DNA from 4 places in the Acidovorax sp. GW821-FHT10A04 genome. Region 1 is predicted to be linked to each of the others. Evidence: predicted binding sites of a transcription regulator. Region 1 holds the regulator's gene; each other region holds the start of a gene.
The links. The regulator sigma-54, encoded in region 1, starts transcription at its own class of promoters, with help from an activator protein. The targets are predictions, from matches to a motif close to TGGCANGNAANCTGCTTT.
Positions count from the first base shown of each region.

Region 2: a site for sigma-54 is predicted at 3,942-3,959, ahead of nirB (nitrite reductase large subunit NirB). Genes of this name have one in related genera too.
Region 3: a site for sigma-54 is predicted at 3,210-3,227, ahead of AC07PF_RS27690 (ammonium transporter). Genes of this name have one in related genera too.
Region 4: a site for sigma-54 is predicted at 1,860-1,877, ahead of AC07PF_RS16330 (ammonium transporter). Genes of this name have one in related genera too.

Region 1 is NZ_JBWKNZ010000008.1:28,318-35,817, reverse strand. It holds gene AC07PF_RS17620 (hypothetical protein) at 111-323, shown strand; gene AC07PF_RS17615 (hypothetical protein) at 341-889, shown strand; gene AC07PF_RS17610 (VOC family protein) at 889-1,278, shown strand; gene AC07PF_RS17605 (RNA polymerase factor sigma-54) at 1,279-2,880, opposite strand; gene lptB (LPS export ABC transporter ATP-binding protein) at 2,944-3,726, opposite strand; gene lptA (lipopolysaccharide transport periplasmic protein LptA) at 3,723-4,373, opposite strand; gene AC07PF_RS17590 (thiol:disulfide interchange protein DsbA/DsbL) at 4,484-5,140, opposite strand; gene AC07PF_RS17585 (SPOR domain-containing protein) at 5,214-5,885, opposite strand; gene argS (arginine--tRNA ligase) at 5,902-7,500, opposite strand, start outside.
Region 2 is NZ_JBWKNZ010000023.1:25,489-32,988, forward strand. It holds gene AC07PF_RS31540 (nitrate regulatory protein) at 1-747, opposite strand, end outside; gene nirD (nitrite reductase small subunit NirD) at 809-1,168, opposite strand; gene nirB (nitrite reductase large subunit NirB) at 1,189-3,726, opposite strand; gene AC07PF_RS31555 (ABC transporter permease) at 4,100-5,305, opposite strand; gene AC07PF_RS31560 (ABC transporter ATP-binding protein) at 5,305-6,078, opposite strand; gene AC07PF_RS31565 (efflux RND transporter periplasmic adaptor subunit) at 6,075-7,457, opposite strand.
Region 3 is NZ_JBWKNZ010000017.1:35,749-43,248, forward strand. It holds gene AC07PF_RS27680 (GMC family oxidoreductase) at 1-1,436, shown strand, start outside; gene AC07PF_RS27685 (hypothetical protein) at 1,441-1,764, opposite strand; gene AC07PF_RS27690 (ammonium transporter) at 1,795-3,174, opposite strand; gene AC07PF_RS27695 (sulfite exporter TauE/SafE family protein) at 3,528-4,286, shown strand; gene AC07PF_RS27700 (ABC transporter substrate-binding protein) at 4,536-5,300, shown strand; gene AC07PF_RS27705 (amino acid ABC transporter permease) at 5,326-6,108, shown strand; gene AC07PF_RS27710 (amino acid ABC transporter ATP-binding protein) at 6,105-6,848, shown strand; gene AC07PF_RS27715 (DcaP family trimeric outer membrane transporter) at 6,898-7,500, shown strand, end outside.
Region 4 is NZ_JBWKNZ010000007.1:105,685-113,184, forward strand. It holds gene AC07PF_RS16325 (phospholipase D family protein) at 1-472, opposite strand, end outside; gene AC07PF_RS16330 (ammonium transporter) at 587-1,789, opposite strand; gene ribD (bifunctional diaminohydroxyphosphoribosylaminopyrimidine deaminase/5-amino-6-(5-phosphoribosylamino)uracil reductase RibD) at 1,936-3,063, opposite strand; gene AC07PF_RS16340 (type IV pilin protein) at 3,099-3,545, opposite strand; gene AC07PF_RS16345 (pilus assembly protein) at 3,575-6,925, opposite strand; gene AC07PF_RS16350 (pilus assembly PilX family protein) at 6,939-7,500, opposite strand, start outside.

The DNA.
Region 1 (7,500 bases):
GCAGGCCGGACGGCAGGAATGGCCCATACGGGTGAGGCCTTGCCCCGGCGGGCCTCGGAGCGGCAGAAGTCTCTTATGCTCCTGGAATAGCCGATTTTACCCGGAGCCCCATGCACACCCTGCGCTGCAGCCTGACCCTCGCCCTGATTGCGGCTGCGCTCATGGGCACGGCGCATGCCCAGACGCTCTACGAATCCGTGGACCGGCAAGGCCGCCTTTGCGCAACTGGGTGCGCGCGGCGTGCCGGTGCTGCTCACAATGGCCAGCGGGTGAACGGCTTCAGCGCCCTGTCCTACGACGCCGTCTTTGCCAAACGCCCATAACCCCCCTCTTCCACTTCATGCTCCGCACTGCCCTCGCTTCGATTGCCTTTTTCCTGTGCCTGCCGGTTCTCTCCGAAGAACTGCGCGTTGCCCTGCCCGGCCGCGACGATCTGGTGATCGACCTGCCCGCGCAATGGCGCGCCCAGGTCCGCCGCCCGCACGGGGAGTTGCCGCCCTCGGTGGCCATCAGCGGCCCTGATGCCAAGGCCTTGCAGATGCTCATCACGCCCATCTGGCCTGTGGGCAGCGCGCCCAGGCCCCCCACCGCCGACGAGTTGCGGGGGCTGGTCCAGGCCGGTGCCACCCGGGCCCAGCCCAAGGCCGTCGAGAGCGACCTGCCCCTCAAAGACCTGGGTGCCGCGGGCAAGGTGGGCTACTACTTCTCGGCCACCGACCGCGCCCCCGAGCCGGACGGCTACAAGCACCTGACCCAGGGCGTGCTGGGCATGAACGAGCTGCGCGTGACCTTCACGGTGCTTGTCAACGGCGCTCCGCAGGAGCCTACGGCCCAGGCGCTGGAGCTGCTGCGCTCGCTGCGTCGCGCACCGGCCACGAAAGCGCCCTGATGGTGGCGGCCTCTTCTTCCGTGCCGCCCATCCTCGGCACCGTGATGCTCTACGCACGCGACATGCAGCGCACTGCGGCCTTCTACCGCACGCATTTCGGCCTGGAAACCACGGGCGAGGTGGTGGAAGGATTGATCGAACTGAATGCCCCCCAGGGTGGCGCCAGCATCCTCATCCACCAGGCGGCCAAGAGCGTGAAGCTGGGCCAGGCGGGGGTGAAGCTGTGCTTTCATGTGCCTGACGTGGAAGCCTTCAAGGCCCATGCGCTGGCGCAGGACCTGGCCTTCGGCCCCACGCACCAGGCCAACGGCTATGCGTTCGCCAACGCCAAGGACCCGGACGGCAATGCCGTCAGCATCTCCAGCCGGGCTTTCCGCCATGGGACCTGATCAGAGCGCCTTGCGCAGGTTGGCCGGCGCGATCTTGAGCGCCTCGCGGTACTTGGCCACGGTGCGGCGCGCGCACTCGATGCCCTGCTCCTTGAGCATCTCGGCGATCTGGCTGTCCGACAGCGGCTTGGCCGGGCTTTCGGCCGCGACGAACTGCTTGATGAGGGCACGCACGGCCGTGCTCGATGCATTGCCGCCGGTCTCGGTGCCCAGGCCCGAACCGAAGAAGTACTTGAGCTCGTAGGTGCCGATGGGCGTGGCCATGTACTTGGCCGTGGTCACGCGGCTGATGGTGGACTCGTGCAGGCCCAGCTCGTCGGCGATGTCGCGCAGCACCAGCGGGCGCATGGCCAGTTCGCCATGGGTGAAGAAGCTCTTTTGCCGCTCGACGATGGCGCGCGAGACGCGCAGGATGGTGTCGAAGCGCTGCTGGATGTTCTTGATGAACCAGCGCGCCTCCTGCAGCCGCTGCTGCATGGCCTGGTGGCCCTCGCCGCCCTTGTGGCCACGCAGGGCGCCGGCATAGATGTCGTGCACGCGCAGGCGCGGCATCACGTCGGGGTTCAGCGCCACGATGAAGTTGTGCTGACCGTCGCGGCCATTGGCGCGCCCAGCCTTGCGCACGATGACGTCGGGCACGATGATGTTGCGCTCCACATCGACGAACTTGCGTCCCGGGCGCGGCTCCAGCCGCGCGATCAGGGCCATGGCGGCGCGCGTGCGCTCCTCGCCGTCGCCGCACAGTTGCGTGAGGCGGCGGATGTCGCGGCGCGCCAGCATCTCCAGCGGCTGCTGGCACACGCGCAGCGCGGTCTGCACGGTGTCGGGGTCGGCATCGCTGTCTTCGTCGGCCGCCAGGGCCGTGAGCTGCAGCGTGAGGCATTCACCGAGGCCACGTGCACCCACGCCCACGGGCTCCAGGCTCTGCAGCAGGCGCAGCGCCACGGTGAAGCGGTGCACCAGCTCCTCGATCTGCTCCAGGTCGTCCGGGCCGGCCAGGGCGATGGCCAGCTCTTCCAGCGGCTCCTCGAGGTAGCCATCGTCGTTGAGCGATTCGATCAGGAAGCGCAGCGCCGCGCGGTCCACCTCGGAAAGACGCAGCGACAGGGCCTGGCGGTGCAGGAAGGCGGTTAGCGATTCGTGGGTGCGGGCCAGCTCGGTGGCGTCGGCCTCGTCGCCCTCGGCATCGTTGCGGTTGCGGGCCGGCGCATCGCCACCCCACTCGGCATCGTTGGGGGACACGTCCACGGTGCCATCGCCGCTCCAGTCAGGCTCGTCGCTGGCGCTGCTGCCCAGTTCCGCGTCACTCTGGGGTGCATCGGGGACCGACTCGCTCGGCGTGCTGGAACCCGGTGCGTTGGAATAGACCGCGTCGTCAGCGCTGTAGTCGTCCGGCTGCACGGGCGCATCGGCCGTGTCCACGCCGAATTCTTCGCGCGGCGCCTCGTCGGCATTGCGCTCGAGAAAGGGGTTTTCGTCGAGCATCTGCTCGACCTCCTGGCCCAGCTCCAGCGTGGACAGCTGCAGCAAGCGGATGGACTGCTGCAGCTGGGGCGTGAGCGCCAGGTGCTGCGATACGCGCAGGGACAGGCCGGGCTTCATCGCACAGCCCCGGTGGGCTGCCGCGAAGGCAGGTGCATGGCGAACGTGCGGTCCATCGGTCTGCTACATGCGGAAGTGTTCACCCAGGTACACCCGGCGCACTTCGGCGTTGTCGACGATTTCGGACGGGGTTCCCTGGGCCAGCACGTGGCCGTCGCTGATGATGAAGGCGTGGTCGCAGATGCCCAGCGTCTCGCGCACGTTGTGGTCGGTGATGAGCACGCCGATGCCACGTGCCTTGAGAAAACCGATGATGCGCTGGATCTCGATCACCGCGATGGGGTCGATGCCGGCAAACGGTTCGTCCAGCAGGATGAAGCGTGGCTGCGTGGCCAGCGCGCGGGCGATCTCCACGCGGCGGCGCTCACCGCCGGACAGGGCCAGCGCAGGCGAGGCGCGCAGATGCTCCACGCGCAACTCCGTGAGCAGGGCCGTGAGGCGCTCCTCGATGGCCGCGCGCGGCAGCGGCTGGCCATCCTCGCCACGCTGCAGTTCGAGCACGGCACGCACGTTTTCTTCGACCGTGAGCTTGCGGAAGATCGAGGCTTCCTGCGGCAGGTAGGACAGGCCCAGGCGCGAGCGCCGGTGGATGGGCATGTGGGCCACCGAGTGGCCATCGATGCGGATGTCGCCGGCATCGCTGCGCACCAGGCCCACGATCATGTAGAACGAGGTGGTCTTGCCCGCGCCATTGGGGCCCAGGAGCCCCACGACCTCGCCCTTTTGCACGACCAGCGACACATCCTTGACGACCTTGCGGCTGCCGTAGGACTTTTCGAGGTGGTGCACCTCCAGCCGGCTTTCCGCCGGTGAGCCGGCGACGGTGCTCACGTCAGGCCCGCTCACTTGGCGCCGCCGCTCAGGCTGTTGCTGGGGCGCAGGGTCGTGCCCGGTGCCGGGGTGGCAGGGGCAGCGGCGCTGGCCGGAGTTTCCTTGGGCGACAGGATGGCGCGCACGCGGCCGCCGGGTGCCGGGGCATCGCCTGCGGCATTGGTGCTGCCGCGCGGCTTGGCATCCACGGTGAACACGTCGGTCAGGTTGTTGTAGACGATGACCTGCCCGGTGATCTCGTCGGTCAGTGTGGATTCACGGAAGCGCCGCAGCTCGGCGCGGGTGATGAACTTCACGTTGTCGGCGCGTCCGTCGTACTCGATGACCTCGCTCTCGCCTTCGATGAACTCATCGGGTGCCCCGGCGAGGGTGTCGCGCTTCTGGCGGAAGAAGGCGCGCTTGCCCGGCTCGGCCGTGACCACGCCGAACTGGTAGCCGTCCGCGTCCTGGCGCACGTCCAGACGCGCGCCACGCAGCACGATGGTGCCCTTGGTCATGACCACCCGGCCGGTGAACACGCTGGTCTGCTTGAGCTCATCGTGGCGCAGTGCATCGGCCTCGATGTTCATGGGCTTGTTGCGGTCGGCCTTTTCGGCATGGGCCGCAGTCTGGACAACGGCCAGGGCCGAGAGGAGGAGGATCGGGAGGATGCGGTAGTTCATAGGGCACGAATCTTGCAGATCATTGTAGCCACCCGCGGCGACACGCCATGAAAAAAGCCCGCATCCGCGGGCTTTTGGCATCTGCAGGACCGCGTCCCGTCCAGAAATGGTCAGGCTTTGCGGGCCACGCCCACCAGTTGCTCCACCACCTGCAGCACGACCGGCATGCTGCCCGCCATGGTGCCATCGGTGTAGAAACGGCCAGCCACGCCCATCGAGGGCACGCCTTCCACGCCATACGCATCCTGCAGCTGCGACGCACGGCGCACCTGGTTGGAGACGGTGAACGAGTTGTAGATTTCCTTGAACTTGGCCACGTCCACGCCCTGCGTGGCGATCCAGGCCATGATTTCATCGTCCTTGGCGAGCTTGGCCTTCTCGACATGGATGGCGCGGAAGACCTTGGCGTGCAGGTCGGCGACCTTGCCCATGCCTTCCAGGGTGAAGTACAGCTTTTGCAGCGGCACGAAGCTGGCATTGAAGGCCACCGGCACGCGGCGGATCGCCAGGTCCTTGGGCGCGGACTTGATCCAGGCCTCGAGCGTGGGCTCGAAGGCGTTGCAATGGGGGCAGGCGTACCAGAAGAATTCGATCACGTCGACCTTGCCGGCCGGCGCCTCGGGCGCCACGGGCTTGTCGAGCTTGCGGTAGTCCTTGCCCTCCTTGAACTGGCGCGCTTGCGCGAGTGCAGGGGTTGCCACGGGCAGGGCCAGGGCGGAAGCGGCCACGGCAGAGGCGGCAGACAGGGAAAACTCGCGGCGTTTCATCAAAATGACTCTCCTAGGGTCGGGTGTGGGGGTGTGAGCCACGCCCCCGAAAAAAGTTCAGGCCGGCCCGCGCTCAGCGCTGCACCCGCACCAGGGCCGACTCGACGCCGGTGGTGTCGAGCTTGTCCTTGAGCTGGGCGGCATCGTCGCGCTTGGTGAAGGGGCCGACGCGCACGCGGAACACGGTGCGGCCGTTCTGCTCGCGCTCGCTCACGCGGGCCTCCCAGCCCAGCATGGCCAGCTTGGCGCGCTGGGCATCGGCATCGGCCTGGGTGCGGAAGGCACCGGCCTGCACGAAGTAGTCGAAGGGGTCCGCGCTGTTGCCGGGCGCGGCAGCGGCCTTGGCGGCAGCCAGGTCGCCCAGCGGGTCGGCACTGCCGGGCTTGGTCGTGGCCGCTGCGGCGGGCTTGGCCGACGATGCGGCGGCACGCGGGTCCGCCGCGGCCACGGCAGGTGCCGAGGCGGTGGGCGCAGGCGCAGGGGCCACGCCTGCTGTGGCGGGGGCCGACGCCGCGGCGGCGGGTGGCCGGGCCGGGTTCTTGCCGTACAGCGGCGAGTTCGGGTCCCAGTTCTTGTTCTTCTGCGCTTCGGCCGCGTCCTGGTCGGTGCCGCGTGCCCCCCCCTTGTTCAGGAAGGGCACGGGCACCTTGGTCACGTAGACGGCGACCGCCAGCGCGGCCCCCAGGCCGAAGATCACGCCCACGATAAAGCCGATGATGGTTCCGCCCAGTTGCTTGTTCTTCATGGTAGTGGTTGCTTGCTTACATTCGGGCCGGGGCCGATACGCCCAGCACAGCCAGGCCATTGTGCAGTACCTGCGCGGTGGCGGCGACGAGGGCCAGGCGCGCGCGCTTGACGGCTTCGTCGTCCACCAGGATGCGCTCGGCATCGTAATAGCTGTGGTAGCTGGCGGCCAGGTCGCGCAGGTAGAACGTGACGTCGTGCGGAGCCTCGCCCTCGGCGGCGGCGGTGAGCATCTCGGGGTACTTGGCCAGTTGCAGCATCAGCGCCTGGGCCTGCGGGCCTTCGAGCGCCGACAGGTCCACGCCCTGCAGCGAGGCCACATCGCCGCCGCCCTGCTCGGCCCAGCCGCGCAGCACCGAGCAGATGCGCGCATGCGCGTACTGCACGTAGTACACCGGGTTGTCGTTGTTCTGCGCCACGGCCAGGTCCACATCGAAGGTGTACTCCGTGTCGGGCTTGCGGCTGAGCAGGAAGAAACGCACCGCGTCCTTGCTGGTCCATTCGATCAGGTCGCGCAGGGTCACGTAGCTGCCCGCGCGCTTGCTGATCTTGACCTCTTCGCCGCCCTTGACCACACGCACCATGGTGTGCAACACGTAGTCGGGGTAGCCCTGGGGAATGCCCACTTCCGCCGCCTGCAGGCCGGCGCGCACGCGGGCGATGGTGCCGTGGTGGTCGGTGCCCTGGATGTTCACGACCTTGGTGTAGCCGCGCTCCCACTTGGCGATGTGGTAGGCCACGTCGGGCACGAAGTAGGTGTAGCTGCCGTCCTGCTTGCGCATGACCCGGTCCTTGTCGTCGCCGTAGTCTGTGCTCTTGAGCCACAGGGCGCCGTCCTGCTCGTAGGTCTTGCCATTGGCCACGAGCTTGCCCACCGTGGCATCCACGCGGCCGCTGGTGTACAGGCTCGACTCCAGGTAGTACTCGTCGAACTTCAGGTTGAAGGCCTGCAGGTCCTTGTCCTGCTCGTTGCGCAGGTAGGCCACGGCGAACTGGCCGATCGACTCCAGATCGTCCACGTCGCCGCTGGCGGTGTACGCGCGGTCGTCGGCCTTGACGGTCTTCTTTGCCAGAAAGTCGTTGGCGATGTCCTGAATGTAGTCGCCGTTGTAGAAGGCCTTGCTGGCCGGGTTCTCGGAATCCGTGGGCCAGCATTCGTCGCCGGGCTTGAAGCCCTTGGCGCGCAACTGGGTGCTGTGCGTGAGGGTCTGGATCTGCACGCCCGCGTCGTTGTAGTAGAACTCGCGGTGTACGCCCCAGCCTTGCGTGGCGAACAGGTTGCAGATGGCATCGCCGAGCGCGGCCTGGCGGCCATGGCCGACGTGCAGCGGCCCGGTGGGGTTGGCCGAGACGAACTCGACCAGCACCTTGGCACCGCGGTCGGGCTGGTAGCCGAAACGCTCGCCAGCGGACAGCACCTCGCGCACCACCTCCTGCTTGGCAGCGGATTTGAGGCGGATGTTCAGGAAGCCGGGGCCGGCGATCTCGATGGCATCCACCCAGCGCGTGAAGGCGGGCGTGGCCTCCAGCGCGGCCTTGAGCTGCTCGCCCAGCGCGCGCGGGTTGAGCTTGAGCGGCTTGGCCAGTTGCATGGCCGCCGTGCAGGCGAAGTCGCC
Region 2 (7,500 bases), on a different contig from region 1:
CGGCCGCACCACGCACAGCGTGCGCCGCAGCCGCTCCAGCTGGGCCATGCCGGGGGCCAGTTGCTGCTGCTCCCAGCGGGTGCGCAGCGCCACATCGGCAAACTCGGCAAAGGCGCGCAGGCTGCGCTCCTGGGCATCGATCAGGTGCAGCACGCGCTGCTGGTGGGCGTCGCTGCCCTGGCCCGAGGCGAACAGCAGCGCGCCCATGGCCCGCTCCTGCCCCGCCTCTTCCTGCGCCTGTACCAGGTGCACCAGGGCCACGAGCTGGCGCGAGACGCTGGGCAGCCCGGCCGCATCGGCCACGTGGAAGACCAGCTCGACCAGCCCGGCGATCAGGTGGCTGAACGCGGCAATCGAATCGTGGGCGGTCATCGCCTGCTTGTCGATCTGGCTGCGCAAGGCGGGTAGCGCATCGAGGCCCAGCAGCGCCCAGGCCATCAGCGACAGGGCCTTGGCTGTGGCGCCCTGCGCAGGCTCGACATGCTGGGCGAATTCTCCGCGCAGCTGGGCCTCCAGCGCCACGACCTCCTGCACGATGCGACCCCGCAGGTCGGCAAAACGCTGGGCCTTGGAGGCCAGGTAGACGCCCGAAGCGCCGCGCTCGCGCTGCAGCCCCTCGATCAGTTGCCCGACCACGTCGACCAGCGCGGCCCGGCTGGCAAGGTGGCGCACCGCATCGATCTCGAGCTGGCGCGAGCGCAGCACGAGGCTGGAAACGGACAGGGGCGCGGCGGCCAGATCGGGCATGCGGTGACTCCGGGATTCAGGATACGCAGATGCTAACCCCGCCGGACACCGCCCAGGGCATTCAGGCGACGGCCACGCTGATGCGCCCGCCCTCGGCGCGCACACCGTGCGCCTGCACCGAATGCTCGGGCGCCTCCAGGCATTCGCCGGTGCGCAGGTCGAAATGGTTCTTGTACAGCGGCGAGGCGACCACGACGCGCTCGCCCAGGTTGCCGATCAGCCCGCGCGAGAGCACGCTGGCGCCCGACTTGGGGTCCACGTTGTCGATGGCGAAGAACTGGTCGCTGCCGGTGCGGAACACGGCCACATGGCGGTCGGCCACCAGGGCGCAGACGCCGGTGCTGGGCAGGATGTCGTCGACCGCGCAGATGTCGGTCCAGGCAAGGGGGTCGGTGCTGCTGTTCATGGGAAGTGCGCTCATGTTGTCCTCGTCCTTCTTCTTCAAGCGGCCTGGCGGATGGGGATGACCTTGGCGGGGCCTCGTTCGTCGGCGCGCGCCGGGCGGATCTGGCCGCGTTCCTCGACGAAGAGCACGTTCTCGTCGGCCTTGTCGCTGTTCACGAACGAGCGGAAGCGCTTGCGCGTCTCGGGGTCGGTCACGGCGGTCTTCCACTCGCACTGGTAGGTGGCCACCACGTGCTGCATCTGCGATTCGAGCTCGGCGCACAGGCCCAGGCTGTCCTTTTGCAAGACATCCTTGAGGTAGTCGAGGCCACCCTCCAGGTTCTCGCGCCAGGTGCTGGTGCGCTGCAGCCGGTCGGCCGTGCGCACGTAGAACATCAGCACCCGGTCGATCATGCGCACCAGGTCTTCCTTGGACAGGTCGGAGGCGAACAGCTCGGCATGGCGCGGCTTCATGCCGCCGTTGCCGCAGATGTAGAGGTTCCAGCCCTTTTCGGTGGCGATGATGCCGATGTCCTTGCCCTGCGCCTCGGCGCATTCGCGCGTGCAGCCCGAGACGCCGAACTTGATCTTGTGCGGGGCGCGCAGGCCCTTGTAGCGGTTCTCCAGCTCCACGGCCAGGCCCACGCTGTCGCCCACGCCATAGCGGCACCAGGTCGAGCCCACGCAGCTCTTGACCGTGCGCAGCGACTTGCCGTAGGCATGGCCGGACTCGAACCCGGCGGTGATCAACTCTTCCCAGATCAGGGGCAGCTGCTCCAGGCGCGCTCCGAACATGTCCACCCGCGCACCGCCGGTGACCTTGGTGTACAGACCGTACTTCTTGGCCACCTGGCCCACGGCGATCAGGCCGTCGGGCGTGACCTCGCCACCGGGCATGCGCGGCACCACCGAGTAGGAGCCGTCCTTCTGGATGTTGCCCAGGTAGTAGTCATTGCTGTCCTGCAGGCCGGCCAGCTCCTTCTTGAGCACGAACTCGTTCCAGCACGAGGCGAACACGCTGGCCGCCACGGGCTTGCAGATGTCGCAGCCCATGCCCTTGCCATGCTGGGCCAGCAGCTCTGCGAAGCTCCGGATGTTGCCCACGCGCACCAGGTGGTAGATCTCCTGGCGCGAGTACGCGAAGTGCTCGCAGATGTGGTTGTTCACGGCCATGCCGCGGCGCGCCATCTCGGCCTTCATGACCTGGGTGACCAGGGGCACGCAGCCGCCGCAGGTGGCGCCGGCCTTGGTGCAGGCCTTCATCTCGGCGATGGTGCAGGCGCCATTGCCCACCGCCTCGCAGATGCCGGCCTTGGTGACGTTGTTGCACGAGCAGATCTGTGCCGTGTCGGGCAGGGCGTCCACGCCCAGGCCGGGCTTGGCCTTGCCGTCGCTGGACGGGAAGATCAGGAACTCGGGGTCCTCGGGCAGCGTGATGCCGTTCAGGGCCATCTGCAGCAGCGTGCCGTACTCGGTGGCGTCGCCGATCAGCACGGCGCCCAGCAGCTGCTTGCCGTCTTCGCTGATGACGATCTTCTTGTAGACCTGGCGGCGCTCGTCCACGTACTGGCAGGTGCGGCTGTGCGGCGTTTTCGCATGCGCGTCGCCGATGCTGGCCACGTCCACGCCCATGAGCTTGAGCTTGGTGCTCATGTCGGCACCGACGAAGGCCGCGTCGGTCTCGCCCGCGATGTGGCGGGCCGCCACGCGCGCCATGTCGTAGCCGGGGGCCACGAGGCCGAAGGTCTGCTCGTTCCACGAGGCGCATTCGCCGATGGCGTAGACATCGTGGTCGCTGGTGCGGCAGGCACTGTCGATGGCCACGCCACCGCGCGGGCCGATGGCCAGCAGGCTCTGGCGCGCCAGTTCGTCCCGCGGGCGGATGCCGGCGGAGAACACGATCATGTCGGTTTCCAGGTAGGTGCCGTCGGCAAACACCATGCGGTGGCGCGCGCGGGCGCCATCGGTGATCTCCTGGGTGTTGCGGCCGGTGTGCACCTGCACGCCCAGTTCCTCGATCTTGGCGCGCAGAACGCGGCCGCCGCCCTCGTCCACCTGCACGGCCATGAGCCGGGGGGCGAACTCGACCACGTGGGTTTCAAGACCCATGTCGCTCAGGGCCTTGGCGCATTCCAGGCCCAACAGGCCGCCACCCACGACCACGCCGGTCTTGGATTTGGCGCCCGAGGCCTGCATGGCCTCCAGGTCTTCGATGGTGCGGTAGACGAAGCAGTGGTCGCGGTCGCGCCCCGGCACCTGGGGCACGAAGGGGTTGGAGCCGGTGGCCAGCACCAGCTTGTCGTAGTGGAGCACTTCGCCGTCCACCGTGGTCACGGTGCGGATGCGGCGGTCCACCGATGCGGCCCGCGCCGCCAGGCGCAGCGTGTAGCCGGTGCGCTCGAAGAAGCCGGGCTCGACCAGGGAGAGCTCGTCGGCCGAAGTACCACTGAAGAAGGCCGACAGGTGCACCCGGTCGTAGGCGGGGCGCGGCTCCTCGCACAGCACGGTGACTTCGACGCCGGTCATGCCGGTCTCGGCCAGGCTTTCGAGGAACTTGTGGCCGACCATGCCGTGGCCAATGAGAACGATTTTCATGCTTGCTCATCCTGCAAGAACCCGGGGAACCGCATCAAGGGGTGCAGGATGTGCCGTGCCTTGCGGCACAACGCACCCTCCGCGGAACCACGGGCGTGGGTTGGAACTACCAGGCAGCCCGCTGCGACGCTGCGGCTTGCCCGGGTGTTCCGCCATCATTAGCGGAGGGGTTGTTTATCAGTGCGCAGGCAGCTTTACCGGCGGACAGCCAGTGTTCAGCAATAAGCGTGCCCGGCTTTTGAAGGGGGTTCGTCGCCACGTGGTCGGGCTTTGTCCCCTGGGCGCCTCGCTGCGGTGCAGCATGTCACCAATTTGGGGCGGGCCCCTGGCAAGCCCCCGCCCTGCCCCGGTGCCTGGGCACCGGGGAGGCGCCTCACTCGTGGCGCAGGGCGTCGATGGGGTCCATGCGCGCGGCCCGGCGCGCGGGGAAGTAGCCGAACACCACGCCGATGCCGGCCGAGAACACGAAGGACAGCAGGTTCACACCCGGGTTGAACAGGTAGGGCACGCCCATCAGCACCGACAGCCCCAGCGACGCGGCCGTGGCCAGCACGATGCCGATGAGCCCGCCCAGCGCGGCCAGCACCACCGCCTCGACCAGGAACTGCAGCAGCACCTCGCGCTCGAGCGCGCCGATGGCCAGGCGCAGCCCGATCTCGCGGGTGCGCTCGGTCACGCTGACCAGCATGATGTTCATGATGCCGATGCCGCCCACCAGCAGGCTCACGGCCGCCACCGCCCCGAGCAGCGTGGTCATGACCTTGGTGGTGCCCGACAGTGCCTCGCCCAGCTGCTTGGTGTCGAGCACGTTGAAGTTGTCCTCGTCGGTATCGGAGAGCTTGCGCAGCTCGCGCAGCAGCTGGGTCAGGCTGGCCTTCACGCGCTCGGGTTCGCTGCCGTCCTTCATCGACACCAGCAGGGTGTTCACGCGGGTGTTGCCCGTCACGCGGCGCTGCAGGGTGCGCAGCGGCACCAGCACGGTGTCGTCCTGGTCGTTGCCGAAGGCGCCCTGCCCCTTGGAGGCCAGCACGCCCACCACCTCGCACGAGAAGGCCTTCACGCGCAGCTGCTCGCCCACGGCGTCGCGCGTGCCGTAGAGCTCGCGCCGCACCGTCTCGCCGATCACGCAGACGGCGGCACCGGCGCGCAGTTCGTCGTCGCTGAATGCGCGGCCGATGCGCAGCGTCCAGTTGCCCGTTTGCAGCCAGGCGTTGGTGCTGCCGATGATGCTGGTGGACCAGTTGCGCCCGCCGGCCACCACGGTGGCGGCCGCGCGCGATTCGGGCGCCACGGCCAGGATGCCGCCGATCTGCTGGGCGATGGCATCGGCGTCGGTGTCCTTGAAGGCTGCGGCACCAGTGCCGCCGCCCGGGCCCATGCGCTGCCCCGGGCGCACCTGCAGCAGGTTGGTGCCCAGGCCCGAGATCTGGTTCTGAATGGACACCGTGGCGCCATTGCCCAGCGTGACCATGGTGATCACCGCGCTCACGCCGATCACGATGCCCAGGATGGTCAGGAACGAGCGCATGAGGTTGCGCCGGATGGAGCGCAGCGCCAGCAGGATGGAACTGAGGAACATCAGTGCACCTCCGCCGGCAGCAGCGCACCGTGAGCGGCCAGGCCGCGTGGGTGCGGATTCGGCTCGTCGCTGCCCACCACGCCATCGACGAAGCGCACGATGCGCCGTGCGTACTCGGCCATGTCGCCCTCGTGCGTGACCATGAGCACGGTGATGCCCAGGTCCACGTTCAGGCGCCACAGCAGCTGCATGATCTCGTGGCTGCGCTGGGTGTCGAGGTTGCCGGTGGGCTCGTCGGCCAGCAGCACGGCCGGCTCGGTGACGATGGCGCGCGCGATCGCCACGCGCTGCTGCTGCCCGCCCGAGAGCTCCGCCGGCGTGTGGTGCTCCCAGCCCTTGAGGCCCACGGCGGCCAGCGCCTTCGCAGCCGCCGCATGGCGCGCCGCGGCGGGCTCGCCACGGTACAGCAGCGGCAGCTCGACGTTCTCCTGCGCGGAGGTGCGCGCCAGCAGGTTGAAGCCCTGGAAGACGAAGCCGAAGTAGCGCCGGCGCAGCCGCGCGCGCTCGTCGCGCTGCAGCGCCTCCACATGCACGCCCTTGAACAGGTAGTCGCCCGTGGTGGGCCGGTCCAGGCACCCGAGGGTGTTCATGGCCGTGGACTTGCCCGAACCGCTCGGACCCATGATGGCCACGAAGTCGCCCTGGGCGATGTCCAGGTCCACGCCCTTGAGCGCCTGGAAGGCGAGCGCGCCTTCACCATAGACCTTGGTGACGCCGCGCAGGCGGATCAGCGCCGTGTCGCCCGTGCTGTCCATGCGGTGGGTGGCCGTCATCGCGCGGCCCCGTTGCTGCGCTGGTCGGTGATCACCGCCATGCCGGGGGCGATGCCCTCGCCCGTCACCTCGGTCATGCGGCCGTCGCTGATGCCCGCGCGCACCTTCAGGGCCTGCGGCGCGCCGTCCTTGAGCACCCAGACCTGCTTCATCTTCGATGCGGCGTCCTCGCCCGGCGCACCGCCGCCTGCGGGGCGACGCCCACCCTGGCCACCCGGGCGTGGCATGCGCGGCATGAGCTGCCCCATGATGCCGCCGCCCTGCTGCGCCGCCGCGGGCTTGCCGCCGCCAGCGGCCGCGCCCGCCTGCGCCGGCGTGAAGCGCAGCGCGGTGTTGGGCACCAGCAGCACGTCCTTGCGCTCGGTGGAGGTGATGGTGGAGGCCGCCGTCATGCCGGGGCGCAGGCTCATGTCGCGGTTGTCCACCTCCAGCCAGGTGACGTAGGTGACCACGTTGTCGGTCTTGGTGGAGCCGAAGGACACGCGCGTGACCGCGGCCGGGTAGCGCCGCGAGGGGAAGGCGCTGACCGTGAAGCTGGCCTTCTGCCCGACCTGCAGCGAGCCCACGTCGGCCTCGTCCACGCTCACGTCCAGGCGCAGGCGCGTGAGGTCCTCGGCCACGGTGAACAGGGTCACGGCCTGCAGCGATGCGGCCACGGCGTTGCCGGGCTCCACCGTTCGGGTGAGCACCACGCCATCGATGGGCGAGCGGATGGAGGCCTTGGACAGGCTGGTCTCGTCGGTGGACAGCGCCGCACGCGCATCGTCCACGCTGGCACGGGCGCTGGCCTCGTCGGCGCGGGCCCGGTCCAGCGTGGCGCGGCCGGTGTCCAGTTCAGCCGCCGAAGGCACCTTGCCACCCGACAGGCGGGCGACCTCTTCCAGCCGCCCGAGGCCCGCCAGCGCCTCCTTGGTGGTGGCCGCGGCCTGTGCCTGCCGCGCCTGCGCGGACGCCAGCGAAGCGCGCGAGCGCAGCACCTGCGCATCGAGCTTGGCAGTGTCGAGTTCCACCAGCACCTGGCCTTTCTTGACCTTCTCGTTCACGTCCACCATCACCTGGCGCACCGTGCCCGAGAGCTCGCTGCCGATGGTCACCAGCCGCGTGGGCTGCAGCGTGCCATTGGCCGATACCGAGAGCGTGAGGTCACCCGTCTTCACCTCTTCGGTCACGTAGACCGGCGCGGCGCTGGCCTGCTTTTGCAGCTGCCAGGCGTAGATGCCGCCGCCTGCCAGCGCCAGGGCCGCCACGCCCAGCCACAGCGAGGTGCGCCGGTACCAGCGGCGCGGCTTCTCGCCGCCCAGCAGGGCCTGCAGGTCGGCCGGGGCACGGGCCCCGGGGGTGGCAGCGCCGGGCTGCGGTTCCTTGGTGTTGTCGGTCATGGCGATGGGCTCGGGAAAAGACAGGAAATGAGGGGCGACAACG
Region 3 (7,500 bases), on a different contig from region 1:
ACCCACGCGGCAAGACACTGGGTGGCTGCAGCAGCATCAACGGCATGATCTACATGCGTGGCCAGGCGCGCGACTACGACCAGTGGGCCGAGCTCACCGGGGATGCCAGCTGGCGCTGGGACAACGCCCTGCCCTACTTCCGTCGCCACGAGGACCACTGGCGCCTGGACCAGCCCGGCGAGGTCAACGAGAACTTCAAGCGCCTGCACGGCAACAAGTCCACCGGCAGCACCGGCGAGTGGCGCGTGGAGAAGCAGCGCCTGCGCTGGGACGTGCTGGACGCCTTTTCCAAGGCCGCGCAGCAGGCCGGCATCCCGGCCACCGACGACTTCAACGGCGGCAGCAACGAGGGCGTGGGCTACTTCGAGGTCAACCAGAAGAGCGGCTGGCGCTGGAACACGGCCAAGGCCTTCCTGCGGCCCACCTGCTACGGCCGGCCCAACTTCGAGATGTGGACCGCCGCGCATGCCACGCAGCTCATCATCGAGACCCAGGCCGACGGTACGCGCCGCTGCACGGGCGTGAAGGTCTGGGACGGGCATGAGATGGTCACCGCCCACGCCACCGGCGAGGTGATCCTGAGCGCCGGCGCGATCAACTCGCCCCAGCTGCTGCAGCTGTCGGGCATCGGCCCGGCCGACCTGCTCCAGCGGCATGGCATCGCCGTGGTGCAGGACCTGCCGGGCGTGGGCGCCAACCTGCAGGACCATCTGCAGATCCGCGCGGTGTTCAAGGTCAACGGCGTGCCCACGCTCAATACCATGGCCAGCTCGCTCTGGGGCAAGGCCAAGATCGGCATGGAGTACGCGATGAAGCGCAGCGGCCCCATGAGCATGGCGCCGTCCCAGCTCGGCGCCTTCACGCGCAGCGACCCCGGCCAGCCCTGGCCCAACATCGAGTACCACGTGCAGCCCCTGTCGCTCGATGCCTTCGGCGAGCCCCTGCACAGCTTTCCGGCCTTCACGGCCAGCGTCTGCAACCTCAACCCCACGAGCCGCGGCACGGTACAGATCAAGAGCGCGGACTTCCAGGCCGCGCCGGCCATCGCCCCCAACTACCTGAGCACCCCCGAGGACCGGCAGGTGGCCGCCGACAGCCTGCGCGTCACGCGCCGCATCGTCGCCCAGCCGGCCCTGGCGGGCTACCAGCCCGAGGAGTGGAAGCCCGGCGTGCAGTTCGAGAGCGATGAAGACCTGGCACGCCTGGCCGGCGACATCGCCACCACCATCTTCCACCCCGTGGGCACGACGCGCATGGGCCGGGCCGACGACCCGATGGCCGTGCTCGATTCGCAGCTGCGCGTGCGTGGCATTGCCGGCCTGCGCGTGGTAGATGCGGGCGCCATGCCCACCATCACCAGCGGCAACACCAACTCGCCCACGCTGATGCTGGCCGAGAAGGCGTCCGAATGGATCCTGGCGGCGCAGAGGGCGTAAGCCGTCAGCGTATGCCGCCCACGTAGCGGGGTACCTCGACGACCGGAGCAGGCACCAGGCGCTGGCGCACCGCCTGGCTGGCGGCATCCAGCAAGGGGCGACGCTGCGGCGCAGGGGCCGGCTCGTGCACCGCCCGATCGAGCCGGTCGGCCCATTCAGCGAGCTCGGGCACCCCGTCCTCCAGCGCATGCTGGCGTGCGAAGCGCACGACCTCCAGCGCGTACTCGGCGTTGACCGCCATCCACTCGGTGTCGGTCACGCGGCCGGTCTTGCGGCGCAGCAGCACGTGCAGATGCGCTGCGATGGCGAGTTTGTCGCTGTCCTGCATGGTGATGAACTCCTCAGAACGTTGGCAGGCCTACTGACCCAGGCGCTCCCGGTGCTGTGCAATATCCAGACCCGCCTGTTCGCTTTGCTCATCCACGCGCAGGCCGAGCACGAGGTTGGTGATCCACAGCAGCAGCGCCGTGCCCACCAGGCTGAACAGCATCACCGCGCCCACGCCGATGGCCTGGGTCCACAGGCTGCCCGCCACGCCGCCCACGCTGCGGCTGGCCAGCACGCCGGTGAGCAGCGAGCCCACGATGCCGCCGATGCCGTGCACGCCGAAGACGTCCAGGGAGTCATCGGCACGCAGCAGGCGCTTAAGCCCCGTTGCGCCCCAGTAGCAGGCCAGACCGGCCACCAGGCCGATGACCACGGCCGAGCGCAGGGTGACGAAGCCGGCGGCGGGCGTGATGGCCACCAGCCCGGCCACCAGGCCCGAACACAGGCCCAGCAAGGACGGCCGCCCCCGCATGACGGCCTCGCCCAGCATCCAGGACAGCGCGCCGGCAGCGGCGGCCACATGGGTGACGGCCATGGCCAGCCCTGCCCGGCCGTCGGCCGCCACGGCAGAGCCGGCGTTGAAGCCGAACCAGCCCACCCAGAGCATGCCCGCGCCCACCATGGTCAGCGCCAGGCTGTAGGGCTCGAAAGGCTCGCGCCCGTAACCGCTGCGCCGCCCGAGGAACCAGGCGCACACCAGGCCGGCCACGCCGGCGTTCACGTGCACCACGGAGCCCCCGGCAAAGTCCAGGGCCCCCATCTGCGCCAGCCAGCCGCCCGGCTCCCAGACCCAGTGCGCCACGGGTGCGTAGATGAACACCGTCCACAGGCTGATGAACAGCAGCATCGCGGAAAAGCGCATGCGCTCGACGACGGCCCCCACCAGCAGCGCGGCGGTGATGATGGCGAAGGTGAGCTGGAACATGGCGTAGACCGACTCGGGAATGGCCGGCGCGACATGGCTCACCGAGAGCTTGCCGGCCGCCAGCTGGAAGTCGAACCCGGCAAAGCCCATGCGCTCGGTGCCGCCCAGCCAGGCACTGCCCGGGGTGAAGGCCCAGGAGTAGCCGATGGCAAACCACCACAGGCTCACCAGCGCGGCGATGGCCACCACGCTGGCCATGGTGTTGAGCACGTTCTTTCGGCGCACCATGCCGGCGTAGAACAGGGCGATGCCCGGCAGCGTCATGAGCAGCACCAGGGCCGTGGAGGTCATCATCCAGGCGGTGTCGGCGGCATTGATGGCCTCCTTGGCCACCAGGCCGGGGCGCGTCAAGGGTGCGGGTGCAGGCGTGGCCATGGTGGCCGATGCGGCGGCTTCGGGAGCGGGCGCCTGCGCCCAGGCCGTTGCGGTGCAGAGCCCAAGGCACAAGGCCATGACCGTGACGAACCCATGGATGACTGCCCGCATGTGGAAGCTCCCTTTCGCAATTTGTTACAAGGCACAACGCACAAGGCATGCCAAGCAAAAAGCCCCATTTGGGGCAATCCGGGTGCCTCCCCGCCCGATCTGCTCCCCCAAATGGGGGCGGGAAACCCCCAATGCACCAAGCGGGTGCCGCCGTTACAGTACCGTCACTCGAAAGCGCGCCCCGGTGTGCTGGACGAGGGGCCGAGGAGACATCCCTACAAGCACAACCGAACAAGCACCCAACGAGGTGCACCCCCCTTTCAGGCGCTGGCAATCCCAGCGCCTTTTTTATGCCCGCAGCGAAAGCGATATCGCTAGCAAAAACGTAGCTGGCGGGGTGCGACAATCAAGGGATGGAATGGATTTTCATCACCCTCGCCTCGTTGCTGGCCGGTTTTGTGGATGCCATCGTCGGCGGCGGCGGCCTGGTGCTGGTGCCGGCGCTGTTCGCGGCATTTCCCGTGGCGCCGCCCGCCACGCTGCTGGGCACCAACAAGGCGGCCGGCGTCTGGGGCACGGCCATGGCCACCTGGCAGTACAGCCGCCGCGTGCAGATGCGCTGGGCGGCCCTGCTGCCGGCCGCGGCCGCCGGCTTTGCGGGCTCGTTCGCCGGGGCCTGGGCCGTCACCGTGGTATCGCCCGACTTCCTGCGCCGCCTGCTGCCGCTGGTGCTGCTGGGCGTGCTGGCCTACACGCTGGCCAGGAAGGACATGGGGCGGCACCACACGCCGCGCTTCGCAGGCCGCGCGGAAATCGCCGCCGCGAGCCTGATCGGCCTGGCCATCGGCTTCTATGACGGGTTCTTCGGCCCGGGCACGGGCAGCTTCTTCGTCTTCCTGTTCGTGCGGCTGCTCGGCTACGACTTCCTCAATGCCTCGGCGTCGGCCAAGCTGCTCAACACGGCCACCAATGTGGCGGCCATCGCCCTGTTTGCGGCCAAGGGCCATGTCTGGTGGCACTTTGCGGTGACGCTGGCCGTGGCCAACGTGATGGGCAGCCTCATCGGCACGCACATGGCGCTCAAGCACGGCACCGGCTTCGTGCGCGGTATCTTCATCGTGGTGGTCGGGGCACTGATCCTCAAGACGGGCTACGACGCTTTCTGGCGCTAGGTAGGCCATGCCGGGCGCCCCAAAAGCCCGGGAGACTTCTCTAAACCTGTTGTGAATTGGCACACAACCGGCTTTTGCAGGGCCTCCCCTGTGGCGGCGGAAAAATCCCCCTCCTTATAATTGGTGACTATTTCGTGACGGCAGCCATCGCAATCCGCGATGGCATTCGTGCACTCCCACCGTCTCCGGCCTGCTTACCCGCATGCCGGATTTTTTGTACCTGAAATACCCCCGTACAGGATCCATCCCATGCAATTGTTCAAGGCTGTAGCCACCGCCCTCGCGCTCTGCGCCGCCTTCTCCGCCCAGGCCCGGACCCTCGACGAGGTGAAGAAGGACGGCAAGATCCTCATCGCGACCGAAGGACAGTTCGCACCTTTCAATTTCTTCAACGGCACCACGCTGACCGGCTTCGAAGTGGAGACGGCCGAGCTCGTGGCCAAGAAGATGGGCCTCACGATCCAGTGGAAGACCCTGGGTTTCGACGCCCTGCTGACCGGCCTGCGCCAGGACCGCTGGGACCTGGTGATCGCCTCCCACGGCATCACCGAAGAGCGCGCCAAGGCCGTGACCTTCACCGAACCCCACTACTGCTCGGGCGGCATGATCATCGCCATGGACCCGGCCATCAAGAGCGCCAAGGACCTGGCCGGCAAGGTAGTCGCCGTGCAGACCGGCACCAGCTACCTCGAGAACGTGCAGAAGGTGTCGTCGATCAAGGAAATGAAGAACTTCCCCACCGACGTCGACGCCCGCAGCGCCCTCAATTCGCGCCGCGTGGACGCCTGGGTGACCGACCGCTTCGTGGCCAAGGCCGTGTCCGAGAAGAACCCCGGCGCCGGCTTCAAGCTCGGCGACATGCTGTTCATCGAGCGCATCGCCGCTGCCGTGGCCAAGGGCAACAGCTCGCTGGCCGGCGGCTGGAACAAGGCGCTGGCCGAAGTGATGGCCGACGGCAGCTATGCCGCGCTGTCCAAGAAGTACTTCAACGAAGACGTTCGCTGCACGAACTGACCCCTGGTCCTGAACGGGGTTTCCCATGCTCACTGCCCTTTGGCCCGAGCGCTGGTCTCGCCAGCAGCGCAGCAACGCCACGCTCGTCTCGGCCGTCGTCCTGATGGTCCTGGCGCTGGCGCTGCTGGGCAAACTGCTCTCTTTCCTGCCCGAGCCCATCGGGCCCAACGCCCAGGCCTTCTCTGACGGCGCGCGCACCACTCTGTGGCTCACCCTGGTGAGCGGCAGCGTGGGCCTGGTGCTCGGCACCGGCGCCGCACTGGCCCGCACCTCGCGCTTCATGGCCGTGCGCTGGGTGGCCAGCTTCTACATCTGGGTCATCCGCGGCACGCCGCTGCTGGTCCAGATCCTGTTCGTCTACTTTGCGCTGCCGGTGCTGGTGCCGGGGCTGAACCTGCCCGACTTCGCGGCGGCCGTGCTGGCCCTGGGCCTGAACGTGGGCGCCTACAACGCCGAGGCCATCCGCGCCGGGCTGCTGGCCGTTCCGCGCGGCCAGACCGAAGCCGCCCGGGCCCTGGGCCTGGGCCGCATGCATGTGTTCGCCGACGTGGTGTTTCCGCAGGCCTTCAAGATCTCGCTGCCGCCGCTGGTCAGCAACTTCGTGGCGCTGCTCAAGGACTCTTCGCTGGCCTATGCCATCGGCGTGGTGGAGCTCACCAACGTGGGCAACCGCATCCAGTCGGCCACGTTCCAGCCCATTGCCACGCTGTCCACGGTGGCCATCACCTACCTGCTCTTGACCACGCTGGTGACCCAGATCTCGAACGCCGTGGAATACCGCTTCGACGTGGAAGGGCGCAACCAATGAGCCGCCCCACGCCTTTCATCGTCGTCAAGCAGGTCTGCAAGTCCTTCGGCAGCCACCAGGTGCTGCGCGATGTCTCCACCGTGTTCAACACCGGCGAGGTCACCGTGATCATCGGTGCCTCGGGCTCGGGCAAGAGCACGCTGCTGCGCGCCATCAACCGGCTGGAGCCGCACGACAGCGGCACCATCACCATCGGCGGCGAGCCCGTGACCGACGACCAGCACACGCTGCAGAAGCAGCGCAGCGAAGTCGGCATGGTGTTCCAGCAGTTCAACCTGTTCGGCCATATGAGCGTGCTGGACAACGTGACGCTGGCGCCCCGGCGCATCCGCCGAACGCCGCGCACCCAGGCCAATGAGCAGGCCATGGCCCTGCTGCGCCGCGTGGGCATGCAAGACCATGCGCACAAATACCCCTGGCAGCTCTCGGGCGGTCAGCAGCAGCGCGTGGCCATTGCCCGCGCGCTGGCCATGCAGCCCAAGGTGATGCTGTTCGACGAGCCCACCTCGGCCCTGGACCCCGAAATGGTGCAGGAGGTGCTCGACGTGATGCGCGAACTGGCCCGTGGCGGCATGACCATGATCGTGGTGACCCACGAAATGGGCTTTGCCCGCGAGGTCTCCGACCGCGTGATGTTTTTCGACCAGGGGCGCATCGCCCACGACGCAGCACCCGCCGAATTCTTCGACAACCCCGCCAACGACCGCATCCGCGCCTTCATCGGCCGCATGGGCGCCTGAGATCCAGGCCCACCCAGCGCAACAACCACAAGCCCCTACCGGAGTGACCATGAAACTGAACCACACGTTCCTCGCCCTGATGGCCGCCGGCCTGTGCAGCCTGCCACCCGCAGCCTTTGCCCAGACCGCCAAGGACTTCGAAGAGATGCGCAACGAGCTCAAGGCCCTGCGTGCCGAGCTCAACGCGCTCAAGGCCCAGCAGGCCCAGGCGCCTGCCGCGCCCGCCGCCTCGGCATCGGCCTGGAACGACCGCATCGAGGCCGTGGAACTCAAGCAGAAGGACGCCGTGGTGCTCGGCGACATCCCCGGCAGCTTCCGCCTGCCCGGCAGCGAGACCTCGATCCGTGTCTACGGCTTTGCCGAGGCCAACCTGGTCAAGGACTTCAAGGGCACGGCCCCCGGCGACACCTTCACCAACCTGATGGAGCAGCCCCTGGGCGACACGCGCGGCGGCAAGAGCAGTCTGACCGCACAGACCTCGCGCTTCGGCTTCGAGACCTCCACGCCCACGTCGATCGGCACCTTCAACACCAAGATCGAAGCCGATTTCTACGCCTACTGCGGCAGCGAGTGCAACCGCAACCGCCTGCGCCTGCGCCATGCCTACGGCGAGTACGCCGGCTGGCTGATCGGCCAGACCTGGTCGACCTTC
Region 4 (7,500 bases), on a different contig from region 1:
GCATCTCGATGTTGGGCACGAAGGCCAGGCGCATCACCTGCGCATCGCGCCCGGCGCTGTGGAAGTCATCGAGCAGCACCCGCACCCTCACCCCGCGCCCGGCTGCAGAGACCACGCTCTTGAGCAGGCGTTCGGTGCTGGCATCGGCATGGATGGCGTAGTACTGCAGGTCCAGTGTCTTGGTTGCCGCGTCCACCAGCGCCAGGCGGCTGCTGTAAGCCGCCTGGGGCCCGCCCAGCAGCAGGAACCCCGAAAGGTGGCGCCCCCCTGCGGCCTGCCGGCGGGTCTCCACCAATTGCCCCAGGGGCGTGCCGGCGGGGGCGGCGAGGGCGGTGGATTCGGGGCGGACCACGTCCTGGGGCAAGCCCGCACAACCGGTGACCACCGCCACGGCGAGCGTGGCGACCAGGGCCATCCAGCCGCAGCGGGCGGCGGTGGCAAGGTCTTTGAACGTGGCGATGGGGGCGGGCATGGGGAGGAGGCCTTCTGGATACTACCGAAGGTATAGCCCGCACCCCGCGCCCCCGTTGTCGGACGGCGCGCCGAAACGTAACGCCGTGTGAACGGCGCCACGCTTGGCCACCGCTTACCAGCTGACTTCGCGGTCGGGCGTGGCGCTGATCTTGTGGATGGAGAGGTCGGCGCCGTCGAATTCCTCTTCCTGCGAGAGCCTGAGGCCCACAGTGGCCTTGAGGGCACCGTACACCACCAGTCCACCCAGAAGGGCCCAGACCACGCCCAGGGTGGTGCCGATCAGCTGCGCGCCGAAGGCCACCCCGCCGAGGCCGCCCAGGGCCTTGCTGCCGAAGATGCCGGCCGCCAGACCGCCCCAGGTGCCGCACAGGCCGTGCAGGGGCCAGACGCCGAGCACGTCGTCGATCTTCCACTTGTTCTGCGTCAGGGTGAATAGCAGCACGAAGATGGTGCCGGCGATGGCCCCTGTGACCAGCGCGCCCAGCGGGTGCATGAGGTCGGAGCCCGCGCACACGGCCACCAGGCCCGCCAGCGGGCCGTTGTGCACGAAGCCCGGGTCGTTCTTGCCCAGCACCAGGGCGGCGAGCGTGCCGCCCACCATGGCCATCAGCGAGTTGACCGCGACCAGCCCAGAGAGCTTGTCCACGGTCTGCGCGCTCATCACGTTGAAGCCGAACCAGCCCACCACCAGGATCCAGGCACCGAGGGCCAGGAAGGGGATGTTCGATGGCGGGTGGGCAGAGATGGCGCCATCCTTGCGGTAGCGGTTGGCGCGCGAGCCGAGCAGCACCACGGCAGGCAGGGCGATCCATCCGCCCACGGCATGCACCACGACCGAGCCGGCGAAGTCATGGAACTCTTCGCCCGTGAGCGACTTGATCCAGGCCTGCACGCCGAAGTGCTGGTTCCAGGCGATGCCCTCGAAGAACGGGTACACGAAGCCCACGATGATGGCCGTGGCCATGAGCTGGGGCCAGAACTTGGCGCGTTCGGCAATCCCGCCCGAGACGATGGCCGGAATGGCCGCCGCGAAGGTCAGGAGGAAGAAGAACTTGACCAGCGAGTAGCCGCTTTGCTGGACCAGGGTCTCGGCCCCCACGAAGAAATGGGTGCCATAGGCCACGCTGTAACCCACCGCAAAGTACACCACGGTGGACACGGAGAAGTCCACGAGGATCTTGACCAGGGCATTCACCTGGTTCTTCTTGCGGACCGTGCCCAGCTCCAGAAAGGCGAACCCGGCATGCATGGCCAGCACCATGATTGCCCCGAGCAGAATGAACAAGGCGTCCGTGCCCTGTTTGAGTGCTTCCATACCATCTCCACGCGATTGTTTGATCTGTTTTGGTGCATTTCACTGCGTCTTGCAATGAATGCACCAATTTCAAGCAAAAAATGCGCCAGCATGTGGCATGTTTCACCGCGGTGGTGCTGTGCTGTTTTGGTGCGGGTGAGGGAGGGTCAGAAGCGGTCGCGCCCCTGTACCCGGGCCACAATGCGCAGATCGGGTCCGAGCCGGTCCACGGAGACGTACTCGAGCGCGGTGCCATCCGCCAGCGCTTGCAAAGGCGCCGCCTGGGCGATGCCCAGGCCCGGACCGAGCAGCCGGGGCGCTAGGTAGAGCAGCAACTCGTCCACCAGCCCCTCGCGCAAGAAGGAGCCGTTCAGCTTGTGGCCGGCCTCCACATGCAGTTCATTGACGCTGCGCTGGCCCAGGTCCTTGAGCATGGCGCCCAGATCCACCTTGCCCTGGGGGTTGGGAAGGCAGATCACCGTAGCACCTTGGCCCTCCAGGGCCGCTTTTTTCGCCGTATCGTCGCTTGCGGTGTAGATGAGGCAAGTGCGGCCCGGGATGGAGAACAGGCGCGCCTGCAGCGGGGTCTGCAACTGGCTGTCCACGATCACCAGGTGCGGCTGGCGCGGCGTGGCGACATCGCGCACATCGAGGCGCGGGTCGTCATCGAGCACGGTGCCGATGCCCGTGAGCACGGCGCAGGCGCGGGCGCGCCAGGCATGGCCATCGGCCCGGGCTGCGGGTGAGGTGATCCACTGGCTCTGCCCGTTGGCCAGCGCGGTGGTGCCGTCCAGGGAGGCGGCGGTCTTCAGGCGCACCCAGGGCGTGCCGCGCACCATGCGGCTGAAGAAGCCGATGTTCAGGTCGCGCGATTCCGTCGCGCCAGGGCCTGCGACCACCTCCACGCCGGCAGCGCGCAGGCGCGCAAAACCCTGGCCCGAGACCAGGGGGTTGGGGTCGGCCAGGGAGGCCACCACCTTGCCGATGCCGGCACCGATCAGTGCATCGCAGCAGGGCCCTGTGCGGCCCTGGTGCGAGCAGGGCTCCAGCGTGACGTAGGCGGTAGCTCCCTGCACGCCGTTGCCCCGTGCGGCCGCATCGCGCAGCGCCATGACCTCGGCATGCGGGCCGCCGGCCTGCTGGGTGAACCCCTGGCCGAGGACCTGGCCGTCGGGCGTGGTGATCACGCAGCCCACGCGCGGATTGGGGTTGGAAAGACAAAGCGCCTGAGTGGCTAGCTCAAGCGCTTTGGTGGTGTGTTGCTGTTCCGAAGAGCTCGCCATGGTGGCGTGCATGCTAGCGCATGCGGGCCCCCAGCCGCTGGGTCACCTTATTTATCCCAGCAGTCAGGTATGGTGGCCCCGTGAGAGAGGGGCGAGGCTCCGCGCACCCCTGCCTGTGTCAACGTCAGCTCGCCACATCTGTCGTCTGCCTGGCGTGTTCCTGGCTTGCGGGTAGCCGTCAGCGTGAAGGTAGTGCCCGTCAAATTGGACGTGGTGATGGTGTAGCGCTTGTCGGCCCTGACTCTCCAACTCATGCTGTCGGGCAGCGGCGATACCGCAGGAGCGGTGATCGTGGTGGGATACACCCCATTTGCAGTGGCCGCACGCTCCATCCACTGTGCTGCTTGCAGCAGGCCGGCGCGTGCATCGGCTCGGTGCCCACGCCTGATGTATTCGTTGTAGCTGGGCACGGCGACGGCTGTGAGGATGCCTACGGTGGCTACCACAGCCAGCAGCTCGATCAATGTGAAACCCCGGTTGCTCTTGTGGCGCATGGGTGCGTTCTCCTTGGTATCGGATTCCATTATTGCAGTTGGCGCCAGCTGGGACGCATCGGTTGCTCGGGCATGCGGGCCAGATCCGTGCCGGAGGGTTCTTCCTTCTTGGTCACAGGGTTGATCTTGGTTTCGCCCTTGATCGAGATGGTCTTCTTTCCTGTGGTTGCGCTCGATGCACCTGGGGCAATGGTCATTCTGGATACGTTTTTATCGGCCACCTTGTTGTAGATGCCATCCCCATTCTGGTCCATCACCTGCACGCTGGGACGTCTGCCATCCATGATGTTGAGCAAGGTAAGGTAGGCCTTCTCGGGTGTACCCTCGGGCTCACAGGATTCTGCTCCAGTGGAATTGCCTCCATAGGCGGGCGTGGTGGACCACACCATCAGATTATTGCTGCCGTCAAAGAAGGTCATGGGTCTGAGCACGCGTTCGCTGCTGACCTGGAAGTCGAAGTACCAGCCTTGGTTGACAGTGCCCTTCGTCTTGTCGTAATTGACGGCGTTGTCACTCATTTCAAAGAAATCCCAATCCTTATTGACCAGTTGTCCATCAATGGGGGCACTTGTTGATGTAACCATTTCCTGCTTGACGAGGGTGCTGCGCCCAGTCACGGCAACAGGCGTTACGCCGTTGTCGCTGGTTACGGTATTCACTACCAGGTTGCCACTGGTCGTTTGCTTGTATTTGGTGTTGTCATGGATGGAATACACGCTTTGCACATCCGTGCTGATGCGATGGGCGTCCGTGACATTGACCCCCGTGCCAAAGGAGACCATCACCCCGCCCACGCCACGGTCATTGGCCTTGATGATGGGGGGGGCCGATATGGGTTGGCGCTTGCCATCGATATAGGTCGCCACGTACAGCGGCTTGGACGATCCGCCAAATTCAGCGACTTTCCAGCTGGCTGCCGTCTGGCTGGTCAGGTCGAATTTCCAGAGGTTGCCTTTCAGATCGCCTGCATAGGCCACATCCACCTTGCCATCGCTGTTGAAGTCCATCAGCTTGGGGGCTGACAACCCGTTGGCCACCACATTGGTATCTGCCGTGGGGTTGGCGGGGGTGCTGACGACCTGGGAGCCCGTGGCAACAATCTTCTTGAGCTCCTTGGCGCCATCCAGGTACTGGATAAGCAGCACCGGGCGCTCGTTCTTGCTGTTGTAGCCATTGCCCATGACCAAGGCCCAGCGGTTATTGTTCATCAGTGCAATCTGCGTGGTCCGGAACGGATTGGCGTCATCCATGACCGGCGGGGCGAAAATATGGCCAATGTCCTCATCGTCGCTGCCCGCTGTCAGCGTTGCGCTTGGGTGCAAGGTCTTGTCCATGACCACCACGCTGGCCGCTTTGGCCTTGGTGAAATCGGACGGAACGGTTGGGCTCCCGGTTTGCGTCACATTCAGAACGAAATAGCCTTTGCCCCCAGCGCCCAGCGTACCCACCAACATAGTTCGCCAATCCGGCGTATAGCCTGGGACGGTCTTGTCTGCGATATCCACATCCCCGGAAAAAGGCGAGCCGTCCACATAGGAGCGGTGGGAGTAGCTGGGGTCGCTGAGCTTGTACAGCTCGGGGATCACGGCCTTGGGGATGTAGGCAACCCTTTCCTCGCCGTTGGCGGCGGAAAAGCCGTGCAGCATGCCATCATTGCCGCCCACATAGATCATGGCTTCGCGATTTCTCAGCGAGGCGGCAAAGGCCTTGTAGCCCTTGTGCGGATAGTTGCTGGTTGGCGTGGCTACATACCAGACACTGGAGTTGACGATGTCGCCTTGCCGCGATTCGCGCACGCGGAAGGGCGAGGTCGTGGTGGCACCCTCCTTGGTCCGGTCGCCTCGCAGGAACGCCACACGGTCTTGGCCTTTGCCATCGGTATTCAGTGTGGCCTTTTGGGTGGCGCTCAGTTTGGTGACCCCGGTCTCCCATTCAAAAGACACACCCGCGTTGGTCAGGTCATTGGTGGTAAGGATCACGCGGTTGTCAATGGATGCCAGGGCGTCCAGCTTCTGGGCCGTGGTTTGGCGGTCCTTGGGGACGGGCTGGCCTGTGTTGGTACCCCATCCAGGTTCCGGGCTGAACTCGCCCTTGGCGCTGATCTTGTCTGCATACACGTAGCCGGACCATCTTTTGGGATCGTACCCCGCTACAAATCGACTGATGTCGGTGCGGGTGTTCGTGCTCGCGCTGGCACCCATGGTGGCCACGTCCGATGAATTTTCTTGATTGATGGTTTCCAGGATGTTGCGGAATGCTTCTTTCAAGTCGTATTTGCGGCCCGGACCTGTCGGATAGAACTTGCCCCGGCTGTTGATGGCCATGTGCCACAGGTCTGCGGGGTTGTTCGAATTCAAATCGCCGAATGTCGTCGGCGACCACGCCACGGTGCCTTGGACCAACTTCGAAAAATCACCCCCATAGTTGTTGTCATCAACCGACGACCACTTGGGCGCGCTGGGCCAGGAGTATGCATCCTGACCATAGCCAATCGTATACTGCACCACATGCTGCCAGGTGGCGGGGTTGTGCTTGGGATTCCAGTACCTTTGCAGGTCTACGGCACCAAATTTTTCTATAGATGGCACACCATCCAGCGTGCTGGGCTTGAGGTCATTTGAAATGCCGGTTTGCAAGTCCTCCGACCACATTCTCATTGCCCAGTCGGCAAGCAAGTTTCCAAGTGCGCCTCGGTAGACGTTGGTCTGTGCCGAGGTTATGTTGTAAGCCGTGCCATCCGGAAGGGTAAAATTGGTATTGTCAGTGTTGCCGGGGTGCACTGCCGCGCTCTGACCATTCCAGGCGCCATCGGTCATGAAGATCTGGTAGGCGCGGCGGCAGCCCATGTAGGGCAGTTCGGTCGTCCCTGGCTTGGATGCCCAGGGGCTGTTGATGCCTTTCGCCGTCTTCATGTAATCGTACGTCTGCTTCATCATCTTGTGCGACGGCGTGCCATTGCTGGCCGTCAACTTCGAAGCGAACGTGAGAAAGTTCGTGCGGTGGGTATCGTCCAGGATCTTCATCGAGTTGACCGCACCAGCAGTCAGGGTGCCTGCTCCCGGTGAGCCGCCGTTGTTCCACATCGACTGCCAGGCAAGACGGATCTTGCCGTCGGGCAGCAACAACTTGTCATTGAAAACTTCTGCCAGTGCGGCCTTCAGCGCAGTCATCTTGACCGGCGTACCGGTGCCCGCCACGGTCTCGGACATACTGCCCGAATCATCGACGGTCACCACCACATTGGGTGTCGGCGGAATAGCCACCAGACCTGGCGGGAGCTGGGAGAGGTCCAAAGGGGCGGCCACAACCACATAGGGTGCAAACATCGACCCAATCAGCGCACACACGACGCTTTTCTTGAAGATCTTGTGAGTTTTCATGGATTTTCTCCAATCAGTTTTTTAGTTTCTGGCGCACAAAGGTGGACTGAAGAACAACCTGGGTGCTTGGCTTCAGTCCGTGCGCTATCGCGGTGATTCGATAGGCAACATTGGGTGTAAGGTTCAATGACAGATTGGAGTCACCGTTGGTGATCAGGCCGGTGTTTCCGGCATTGCTGTCATAGGGCAGGATTTCGATCCAGTACCAGCCTCCCTGGGTGGCGCTGGTGGTCTTCGTGTTGAGCTTGAGGATCGGGTTGCTCGCATCACCAGTTTTTGCACCAGTGAATTGACCATACCTTGAGCCTACGTCGTAGGTCATCATGGCCGTCAAGGTGGCTTTATCCTTCCAGAAATCCTGATTGACAATGCGTTTGAGGCAAAGACCCTTTTCGCATTTGGTGGTGGATTTGTCCAGTTGGGCCAGAATATCTCCAGTTTCCTTGTCTTCGCTGGGAATCCAGACTGCATTGGTTTTGGCGACGTCGTCAACGCGGCATACTGCAAGATCGCCTGAAACCGGCACGCACGCTGTACCGTCGCTGCGTTCTCCTCGAATATCGAATTCTGCGTCT